Regions from separate parts of the Bacillus sp. LJBS17 genome, predicted to be linked through region 3. Evidence: a T-box and tRNA genes for the amino acid it is inferred to sense, from the RefSeq annotation. Region 3 holds a T-box; the other regions hold tRNA genes.
What was found. A T-box is a leader RNA that pairs with one kind of tRNA and senses whether it is charged. The one in region 3 lies ahead of thrS (threonine--tRNA ligase), so its partner is inferred to be a tRNA-Thr.
Positions count from the first base shown of each region.

Region 1: it encodes a tRNA-Thr, which carries the amino acid that the T-box ahead of thrS (threonine--tRNA ligase) is inferred to sense. The anticodon was not compared.
Region 2: it encodes a tRNA-Thr, which carries the amino acid that the T-box ahead of thrS (threonine--tRNA ligase) is inferred to sense. The anticodon was not compared.

Region 1 is NZ_CP079759.1:93,603-96,866, reverse strand. It holds rRNA gene KXZ66_RS00545 (16S ribosomal RNA) at 1-1,036, opposite strand, end outside; tRNA gene KXZ66_RS00540 (tRNA-Ala) at 1,209-1,284, opposite strand; tRNA gene KXZ66_RS00535 (tRNA-Pro) at 1,293-1,369, opposite strand; tRNA gene KXZ66_RS00530 (tRNA-Arg) at 1,397-1,473, opposite strand; tRNA gene KXZ66_RS00525 (tRNA-Leu) at 1,483-1,568, opposite strand; tRNA gene KXZ66_RS00520 (tRNA-Gly) at 1,583-1,657, opposite strand; tRNA gene KXZ66_RS00515 (tRNA-Leu) at 1,698-1,780, opposite strand; tRNA gene KXZ66_RS00510 (tRNA-Lys) at 1,787-1,862, opposite strand; tRNA gene KXZ66_RS00505 (tRNA-Thr) at 1,899-1,974, opposite strand; tRNA gene KXZ66_RS00500 (tRNA-Val) at 1,979-2,054, opposite strand; rRNA gene rrf (5S ribosomal RNA) at 2,077-2,192, opposite strand; rRNA gene KXZ66_RS00490 (23S ribosomal RNA) at 2,248-3,264, opposite strand, start outside.
Region 2 is NZ_CP079759.1:164,042-167,305, forward strand. It holds rRNA gene KXZ66_RS00945 (23S ribosomal RNA) at 1-931, shown strand, start outside; rRNA gene rrf (5S ribosomal RNA) at 1,065-1,180, shown strand; tRNA gene KXZ66_RS00955 (tRNA-Asn) at 1,226-1,300, shown strand; tRNA gene KXZ66_RS00960 (tRNA-Thr) at 1,303-1,375, shown strand; tRNA gene KXZ66_RS00965 (tRNA-Gly) at 1,436-1,510, shown strand; tRNA gene KXZ66_RS00970 (tRNA-Arg) at 1,542-1,618, shown strand; tRNA gene KXZ66_RS00975 (tRNA-Pro) at 1,646-1,722, shown strand; tRNA gene KXZ66_RS00980 (tRNA-Ala) at 1,731-1,806, shown strand; rRNA gene KXZ66_RS00985 (16S ribosomal RNA) at 1,979-3,264, shown strand, end outside.
Region 3 is NZ_CP079759.1:3,832,138-3,835,401, forward strand. It holds gene thrS (threonine--tRNA ligase) at 1-1,715, opposite strand, end outside; T-box leader at 1,769-1,990, opposite strand; T-box leader at 2,022-2,243, opposite strand; T-box leader at 2,277-2,505, opposite strand; gene KXZ66_RS19825 (MFS transporter) at 2,552-3,264, opposite strand, start outside.

The DNA of each region.
Region 1 (3,264 bases), 450 kb from region 3:
AGGGGACGTCCTATCTCTAGGATTGTCAGAGGATGTCAAGACCTGGTAAGGTTCTTCGCGTTGCTTCGAATTAAACCACATGCTCCACCGCTTGTGCGGGCCCCCGTCAATTCCTTTGAGTTTCAGTCTTGCGACCGTACTCCCCAGGCGGAGTGCTTAATGCGTTAGCTGCAGCACTAAGGGGCGGAAACCCCCTAACACTTAGCACTCATCGTTTACGGCGTGGACTACCAGGGTATCTAATCCTGTTCGCTCCCCACGCTTTCGCTCCTCAGCGTCAGTTACAGACCAGAGAGTCGCCTTCGCCACTGGTGTTCCTCCACATCTCTACGCATTTCACCGCTACACGTGGAATTCCACTCTCCTCTTCTGCACTCAAGTTCCCCAGTTTCCAATGACCCTCCCCGGTTGAGCCGGGGGCTTTCACATCAGACTTAAGAAACCGCCTGCGAGCCCTTTACGCCCAATAATTCCGGACAACGCTTGCCACCTACGTATTACCGCGGCTGCTGGCACGTAGTTAGCCGTGGCTTTCTGGTTAGGTACCGTCAAGGTACCGCCCTATTCGAACGGTACTTGTTCTTCCCTAACAACAGAGCTTTACGATCCGAAAACCTTCATCACTCACGCGGCGTTGCTCCGTCAGACTTTCGTCCATTGCGGAAGATTCCCTACTGCTGCCTCCCGTAGGAGTCTGGTAGTGTCTCAGTCCCAGTGTGGCCGATCACCCTCTCAGGTCGGCTACGCATCGTTGCCTTGGTGAGCCGTTACCTCACCAACTAGCTAATGCGCCGCGGGTCCATCTGTAAGTGGTAGCCGAAGCCACCTTTTATGTTTGAACCATGCGGTTCAAACAACCATCCGGTATTAGCCCCGGTTTCCCGGAGTTATCCCAGTCTTACAGGCAGGTTACCCACGTGTTACTCACCCGTCCGCCGCTAACATCAGGGAGCAAGCTCCCATCTGTCCGCTCGACTTGCATGTATTAGGCACGCCGCCAGCGTTCGTCCTGAGCCAGGATCAAACTCTCCGATAAAGTAGTTTGACTGACTACGCACATTGCTGTGCGATTTTTAAAAACTGAATTAACAGGTACGTTTTGTCTTGTTTAGTTTTCAAAGATCATTTTGTTTGTCCGCTTTGTTAAAGCAACTTTATTAGTATACAACGTCACTTCTTCAAAGTCAATAACTTTTTTAAAAAACTTTTGGTGGAGCCTAGCGGGATCGAACCGCTGACCTCCTGCGTGCAAAGCAGGCGCTCTCCCAGCTGAGCTAAGGCCCCATAAAAAATGGTCGGGAAGACAGGATTCGAACCTGCGACCCCATGGTCCCAAACCATGTGCTCTACCAAGCTGAGCTACTTCCCGATTTCCTATCTATTCTATTAAAAGATATGGCGCGCCCGAGAGGAGTCGAACCCCTAACCTTTTGATCCGTAGTCAAACGCTCTATCCAATTGAGCTACGGGCGCAAAACATAATGCCGAGGGCCGGACTTGAACCGGCACGGTAGTCACCTACCGCAGGATTTTAAGTCCTGTGTGTCTGCCAATTCCACCACCCCGGCGTGGATGGTATAGTTGGAGCGGAAGACGGGATTCGAACCCGCGACCCCCACCTTGGCAAGGTGGTGTTCTACCACTGAACTACTTCCGCAGACAGGATGTCCAGTTTTTCTAACTGTTATCCTATATAATGCGGGTGAAGGGACTTGAACCCCCACGTCATAAAGACACTAGATCCTAAGTCTAGCGCGTCTGCCAATTCCGCCACACCCGCGTAAAATGGTGAGCCATGAAGGACTCGAACCTTCGACCCTCTGATTAAAAGTCAGATGCTCTACCAACTGAGCTAATGGCTCTTCTACAAGAGACTTGAGTATTATATCATATAAAAGTGGTGCCGGCAAGAGGACTTGAACCCCCAACCTACTGATTACAAGTCAGTTGCTCTACCAATTGAGCTACACCGGCATAATGGTGGAGGATGACGGGCTCGAACCGCCGACCCTCTGCTTGTAAGGCAGATGCTCTCCCAGCTGAGCTAATCCTCCATAATTGCACTAACGTGCAATTGCTTGGCGGCGTCCTACTCTCACAGGGGGAAACCCCCGACTACCATCGGCGCTGAAGAGCTTAACTTCCGTGTTCGGTATGGGAACGGGTGTGACCTCTTCGCTATCGCCACCAAACAAATTGAGAGTGTTCTCTCAAAACTAGATAACAGGTGTGACATCATTCAAAAATATGGTTAAGTCCTCGATCGATTAGTATCTGTCAGCTCCATGTGTCGCCACACTTCCACCTCAGACCTATCAACCTGATCATCTTTCAGGGATCTTACTTCCTTGCGGAATGGGAAATCTCATCTTGAGGGGGGCTTCATGCTTAGATGCTTTCAGCACTTATCCCGTCCGCACATAGCTACCCAGCGATGCCCTTGGCAGAACAACTGGTACACCAGCGGTGCGTCCATCCCGGTCCTCTCGTACTAAGGACAGCTCCTCTCAAATTTCCTGCGCCCGCGACGGATAGGGACCGAACTGTCTCACGACGTTCTGAACCCAGCTCGCGTACCGCTTTAATGGGCGAACAGCCCAACCCTTGGGACCGACTACAGCCCCAGGATGCGATGAGCCGACATCGAGGTGCCAAACCTCCCCGTCGATGTGGACTCTTGGGGAGATAAGCCTGTTATCCCCGGGGTAGCTTTTATCCGTTGAGCGATGGCCCTTCCATGCGGAACCACCGGATCACTAAGCCCGACTTTCGTCCCTGCTCGACTTGTAGGTCTCGCAGTCAAGCTCCCTTGTGCCTTTACACTCTGCGAATGATTTCCAACCATTCTGAGGGAACCTTTGGGCGCCTCCGTTACCTTTTAGGAGGCGACCGCCCCAGTCAAACTGCCCACCTGACACTGTCTCCCCGCCCGATAAGGGCGGCGGGTTAGAAGGTCAATACAGCCAGGGTAGTATCCCACCGATGCCTCCACCGAAGCTGGCGCTCCGGTTTCCAAGGCTCCTACCTATCCTGTACAAGCTGTACCAACATTCAATATCAGGCTGCAGTAAAGCTCCACGGGGTCTTTCCGTCCTGTCGCGGGTAACCTGCATCTTCACAGGTACTATAATTTCACCGAGTCTCTCGTTGAGACAGTGCCCAGATCGTTGCGCCTTTCGTGCGGGTCGGAACTTACCCGACAAGGAATTTCGCTACCTTAGGACCGTTATAGTTACGTACGCCGTTTACTGGGGCTTCAATTCG
Region 2 (3,264 bases), 520 kb from region 3:
GAAAGGCGCAACGATCTGGGCACTGTCTCAACGAGAGACTCGGTGAAATTATAGTACCTGTGAAGATGCAGGTTACCCGCGACAGGACGGAAAGACCCCGTGGAGCTTTACTGCAGCCTGATATTGAATGTTGGTACAGCTTGTACAGGATAGGTAGGAGCCTTGGAAACCGGAGCGCCAGCTTCGGTGGAGGCATCGGTGGGATACTACCCTGGCTGTATTGACCTTCTAACCCGCCGCCCTTATCGGGCGGGGAGACAGTGTCAGGTGGGCAGTTTGACTGGGGCGGTCGCCTCCTAAAAGGTAACGGAGGCGCCCAAAGGTTCCCTCAGAATGGTTGGAAATCATTCGCAGAGTGTAAAGGCACAAGGGAGCTTGACTGCGAGACCTACAAGTCGAGCAGGGACGAAAGTCGGGCTTAGTGATCCGGTGGTTCCGCATGGAAGGTACATCGCTCAACGGATAAAAGCTACCCCGGGGATAACAGGCTTATCTCCCCAAGAGTCCACATCGACGGGGAGGTTTGGCACCTCGATGTCGGCTCATCGCATCCTGGGGCTGTAGTCGGTCCCAAGGGTTGGGCTGTTCGCCCATTAAAGCGGTACGCGAGCTGGGTTCAGAACGTCGTGAGACAGTTCGGTCCCTATCCGTCGCGGGCGCAGGAAATTTGAGAGGAGCTGTCCTTAGTACGAGAGGACCGGGATGGACGCACCGCTGGTGTACCAGTTGTTCTGCCAAGGGCATCGCTGGGTAGCTATGTGCGGACGGGATAAGTGCTGAAAGCATCTAAGCATGAAGCCCCCCTCAAGATGAGATTTCCCATTCCGCAAGGAAGTAAGATCCCTGAAAGATGATCAGGTTGATAGGTCTGAGGTGGAAGTGTGGCGACACATGGAGCTGACAGATACTAATCGATCGAGGACTTAACCATATTTTTGAATGATGTCACACCTGTTATCTAGTTTTGAGAGAACACCTCTCTAAAGGCGGAAGGTAAGGAAACTCCGCTAAGGGCTCTCACATCCTGTGAGAAACGCCCAGTACCTTCATCCTGAAGGCATTTGTTTGGTGGCGATAGCGAAGAGGTCACACCCGTTCCCATACCGAACACGGAAGTTAAGCTCTTCAGCGCCGATGGTAGTCGGGGGTTTCCCCCTGTGAGAGTAGGACGCCGCCAAGCAGATTTATTAATTCTACCATGTTTGTTTATGAAGCTTTATATTATTCCGCAGTAGCTCAGTGGTAGAGCTATCGGCTGTTAACCGATCGGTCGTAGGTTCGAATCCTACCTGCGGAGCCATTGCTTCCATAGCTCAGCAGGTAGAGCACTTCCATGGTAAGGAAGAGGTCAGCGGTTCGAGCCCGCTTGGAAGCTTTATTAAATGTATTATTACCAAGGTTTCTCATAAGGAGAAAGCTTTTTTTATTGCGATATGCGGAAGTAGTTCAGTGGTAGAACACCACCTTGCCAAGGTGGGGGTCGCGGGTTCGAATCCCGTCTTCCGCTCCATTTATCCCAACGGGATATTGTAAATTGAATTGCGCCCGTAGCTCAATTGGATAGAGCGTTTGACTACGGATCAAAAGGTTAGGGGTTCGACTCCTCTCGGGCGCGCCATATCTTTTAATAGAATAGATAGGGAATCGGGAAGTAGCTCAGCTTGGTAGAGCACATGGTTTGGGACCATGGGGTCGCAGGTTCGAATCCTGTCTTCCCGACCATTTTTTATGGGGCCTTAGCTCAGCTGGGAGAGCGCCTGCTTTGCACGCAGGAGGTCAGCGGTTCGATCCCGCTAGGCTCCACCAAAAGTTTTTTAAAAAAGTTGTTGACTTTGAAGAAGTGACGTTGTATACTAATAAAGTTGCTTTAACAAAGCGGACAAACAAAATGATCTTTGAAAACTAAACAAGACAAAACGTACCTGTTAATTCAGTTTTTAAAAATCGCACAGCGATGTGCGTAGTCAGTCAAACTACTTTATCGGAGAGTTTGATCCTGGCTCAGGACGAACGCTGGCGGCGTGCCTAATACATGCAAGTCGAGCGGACAGATGGGAGCTTGCTCCCTGATGTTAGCGGCGGACGGGTGAGTAACACGTGGGTAACCTGCCTGTAAGACTGGGATAACTCCGGGAAACCGGGGCTAATACCGGATGGTTGTTTGAACCGCATGGTTCAAACATAAAAGGTGGCTTCGGCTACCACTTACAGATGGACCCGCGGCGCATTAGCTAGTTGGTGAGGTAATGGCTCACCAAGGCAACGATGCGTAGCCGACCTGAGAGGGTGATCGTACCACACTGGGACTGAGACACTACCAGACTCCTACGGGAGGCAGCAGTAGGGAATCTTCCGCAATGGACGAAAGTCTGACGGAGCAACGCCGCGTGAGTGATGAAGGTTTTCGGATCGTAAAGCTCTGTTGTTAGGGAAGAACAAGTACCGTTCGAATAGGGCGGTACCTTGACGGTACCTAACCAGAAAGCCACGGCTAACTACGTGCCAGCAGCCGCGGTAATACGTAGGTGGCAAGCGTTGTCCGGAATTATTGGGCGTAAAGGGCTCGCAGGCGGTTTCTTAAGTCTGATGTGAAAGCCCCCGGCTCAACCGGGGAGGGTCATTGGAAACTGGGGAACTTGAGTGCAGAAGAGGAGAGTGGAATTCCACGTGTAGCGGTGAAATGCGTAGAGATGTGGAGGAACACCAGTGGCGAAGGCGACTCTCTGGTCTGTAACTGACGCTGAGGAGCGAAAGCGTGGGGAGCGAACAGGATTAGATACCCTGGTAGTCCACGCCGTAAACGATGAGTGCTAAGTGTTAGGGGGTTTCCGCCCCTTAGTGCTGCAGCTAACGCATTAAGCACTCCGCCTGGGGAGTACGGTCGCAAGACTGAAACTCAAAGGAATTGACGGGGGCCCGCACAAGCGGTGGAGCATGTGGTTTAATTCGAAGCAACGCGAAGAACCTTACCAGGTCTTGACATCCTCTGACAATCCTAGAGATAGGACGTCCCCTTCGGGGGCAGAGTGACAGGTGGTGCATGGTTGTCGTCAGCTCGTGTCGTGAGATGTTGGGTTAAGTCCCGCAACGAGCGCAACCCTTGATCTTAGTTGCCAGCATTCAGTTGGGCACTCTAAGGTGACTGCCGGTGACAAACCGGAGGAAGGTGGGGATGACGTCAAATCATCATGCCCCTTATGACCTGGGCTACACACGTGCTACAATGGACAGAACAAAGGGCAGCGAAACCGCGAGGTTAAGCCA
Region 3 (3,264 bases):
ATGCCGGCTCTTATCCCCACCTGCTTCAGCTCCGCCTGCACCTTTCTGCAATAGTCTAAGTGAACGTGCGAAACCGGTATGATTTGAACCTGGAGCGGTGCGAGCCAGACTGGAAAAGCCCCGCCGTAATGCTCGATCAAAATGCCGAAAAAACGGTCGATTGAGCCGAAAACCGCTCTGTGGATGACAACGGGACGAACCTTCTCATTGAGTTCGTTGATATATGTTAAATCAAATTTTTCCGGCATTTGAAAATCAAGCTGAATTGTCGCGCATTGGTGGCTGCGTTTCAAGGCATCTTTTATGTGGAAATCAATTTTCGGCCCGTAAAACGCTCCATCACCTTGATTGATCTCATAAGAGAGGCCAAGCTCCTCAAGGACGCGTGCTAAGGCACGTTCCGATGCTTCCCAAAGGCTGTCATCGCCCAATGAATCCTCCGGGCGAGTCGAAAGCTCAACTGAATACTCGAAACCAAATGTCCGATATACCTCATCAATCAGCCGAATCGCTTCTTTGATCTCACTCTCAATCTGATCCTCCCGAACGAAAATATGGGCGTCATCCTGACAGAACGTCCGAACGCGAAGCATTCCGTTTAAAGCGCCGCTGTATTCATGGCGGTGCACCTGTCCGAATTCCGCCATGCGAATCGGCAGATCCCGATAAGAATACAGGCTGTTTTTAAAGATGAGCATGTGGCCGGGGCAATTCATCGGCTTCATTGCGAATCTTGTATCATCCACTTCTGAAAAGTACATATTGTCGCGATAATGGTCCCAATGGCCTGACTGCTCCCATAACCGCTGATTCATCATAAACGGCGTACGCACCTCATCGTAGCCGGCATTTGTTTGCAGCTCACGCGAGAAGCGCTCCAGCTCATTGCGGACAATCTGCCCTTTCGGCAAATAAAACGGCATCCCCGGCGCTTCTTCAGAAAACATAAACAGTCCTAACTGTTTGCCGAGCTTGCGATGGTCTCGTTTTGCCGCTTCTTCCAGCATATGCAGGTGCGCATCCAAATCTTTTTTCTTTTGAAACGCAACCCCGTACACCCGCTGCAGGACTTCATTTTTGCTGTCTCCGCGCCAATAAGCGCCTGATACTCTTGTCAGTTTGAACGCCTTGATCATCCCTGTAGAAGGAAGATGCGGCCCTCGGCACAGGTCAACGAATTCCCCTTGCTGGTACAGTGTGATATCCTCCCCGCGCGGAATATCCTTTAAAATCTCAAGCTTGAGCCGCTCGTCTTTTTGTGCAAACAGCTCTTCAGCTTCTTCGTAAGAAACCTCTATACGTTTGATTTCAAGGTTCTCATTTATTATGTTTTTCATTTCTTTTTCGATGGCCTCTAAGTCTCCTGATGCCAAGCTTTTCCCCAGCTTCATGTCATAGTAGAAGCCGTCTAGAATCACAGGCCCTACCCCCAATGACACTTCGCCGTACAGCCGTTTTACTGCTTGGGCCAGCACGTGAGCTGTTGTGTGGCGAAGCACCTGCAAGCCTTCTTGTGAATCGAGTGTGACAATCGAAAGCTCAGCATCCTCCTCCAGCTTGAAACTGAGATCAACAAGCTTGCCGTTGACCTGACCTGCGGCCGCCTTCTTTTGCAGACTGGAACTGATAGAACCAGCCGCTTCTTTGATTGTGATGCCTTTCGGATATTCCTGGATCTGTCCGTCCGGAAGCTGAATGTGTACATGTTTGCTCATTTTAGAACACTCCTTATTCATTGTTGTATATAAAAAAACACACCCGTCCCGCAGATAGGGACGAGTGTGTGATTAACCCGTGGTTCCACCCAAGTTCCCGACAAATACTATATTGTCGGCTCGGTGCTGTAACGCAGCATAGACGGCATTGGATACTTCAGTTCCCCAATGCTGCTCCAAGGCGGTAAATGATATTCCTAAGCTGGGAAGCTCTCACCTTTCCTTCCCTCTCTGAAAACCGTAACTATCATTCATGTCCTTTTCATCGCATGTATTCAATTCATAAAAAAACACACCCGTCCCACAGATAGGGACGAGTGTGTGATTAACCCGTGGTTCCACCCAAGTTCCCGACAAATACTATATTGTCGGCTCGGTGCTGTAACGCAGCATAGACGGCATTGGATACTTCAGTTCCCCAATGCTGCTCCAAGGCGGTAAATGATATTCCTAAGCTGGGAAGCTCTCACCTTACCTTCCCTCTCTGAAAACCGTAACTATCATTCGTGTCCTTTTCAACGCATTTATGTAGTTCATATAAAAAAACACACCCATCCCTCTAAAAGGGACGAATGTGTTGATCATCCGTGGTTCCACCCAAATTCCCGATCAATTACACATGGTGATCGGCTTAAAGATGCTGTAACGCAGCATGACGGTATCAGATACTTGTTTTCCCCGATACGGCTCAAAGGCGGTAAGCTGCTTTCCCTGCGTTAGGAAGATCTCAGCTGTCCTTCCCTCTCTGGAAACCGTAAAAAGCATCTCGTGTCCTTATCAGTGCCTGTTGTTTCAATAATTTTTTATATCTTACTATATATTCCCACAAAGCGCAATCAGTGATTTACATTTTTTTCTGACGCGGCAGTCCCGTTATGGGCAGCCAGAAACAGCCATACAAGTAATGCAGCGAGGCTGTATGCCGCTCCCATCATCAAAAACGTAAACCCGGCACCAGCATACCAAGTGGCGGACAGATGAATGATCACCCCGGTTATCGCTACGCCGACCAAGGCTCCGATTTGCCGGTTTGCATTTAACGCCGCACCGGCGATATTCGCATGTCTTTGCCCGGCAGCCTGCATGATCACAGTTGTCATGGCAGGAACTGTAATACCGGTACAGAGGTTCATAACAGACATCAACACCGCCAGCTGCCAATAAGGAAAATCCGGAGAAATCAGCACAAACAACAGCAATGCAATGATACAGCTGACCGACATTGATACAAACATAAGCTGACCGGCTTCAAACCGATTCGCCAGACGGGCAAACAGCAGATTGCCGATCACGAAGACCGCCATCATCGGGAGCAGCTCCACTCCAGCCATAAAGGAACTTGCCCCTCCTGCTTCCTGCAAAAAAAGGCTGAGCATAAACATGCCGCCAAAAAGGGCGAAATTCAGCAAAAACCCGATAAATTGGGCAGCTGAGAAGCGGCCGTTTTTGTATAAGGACGCCGGCAGGATGGGTGCTTTTGCAGAAATTTCCCGCAGCAAAAACAGCACAAATGCCAAAATCGCTGCAGTAAATGCTGCAAGAATCACTG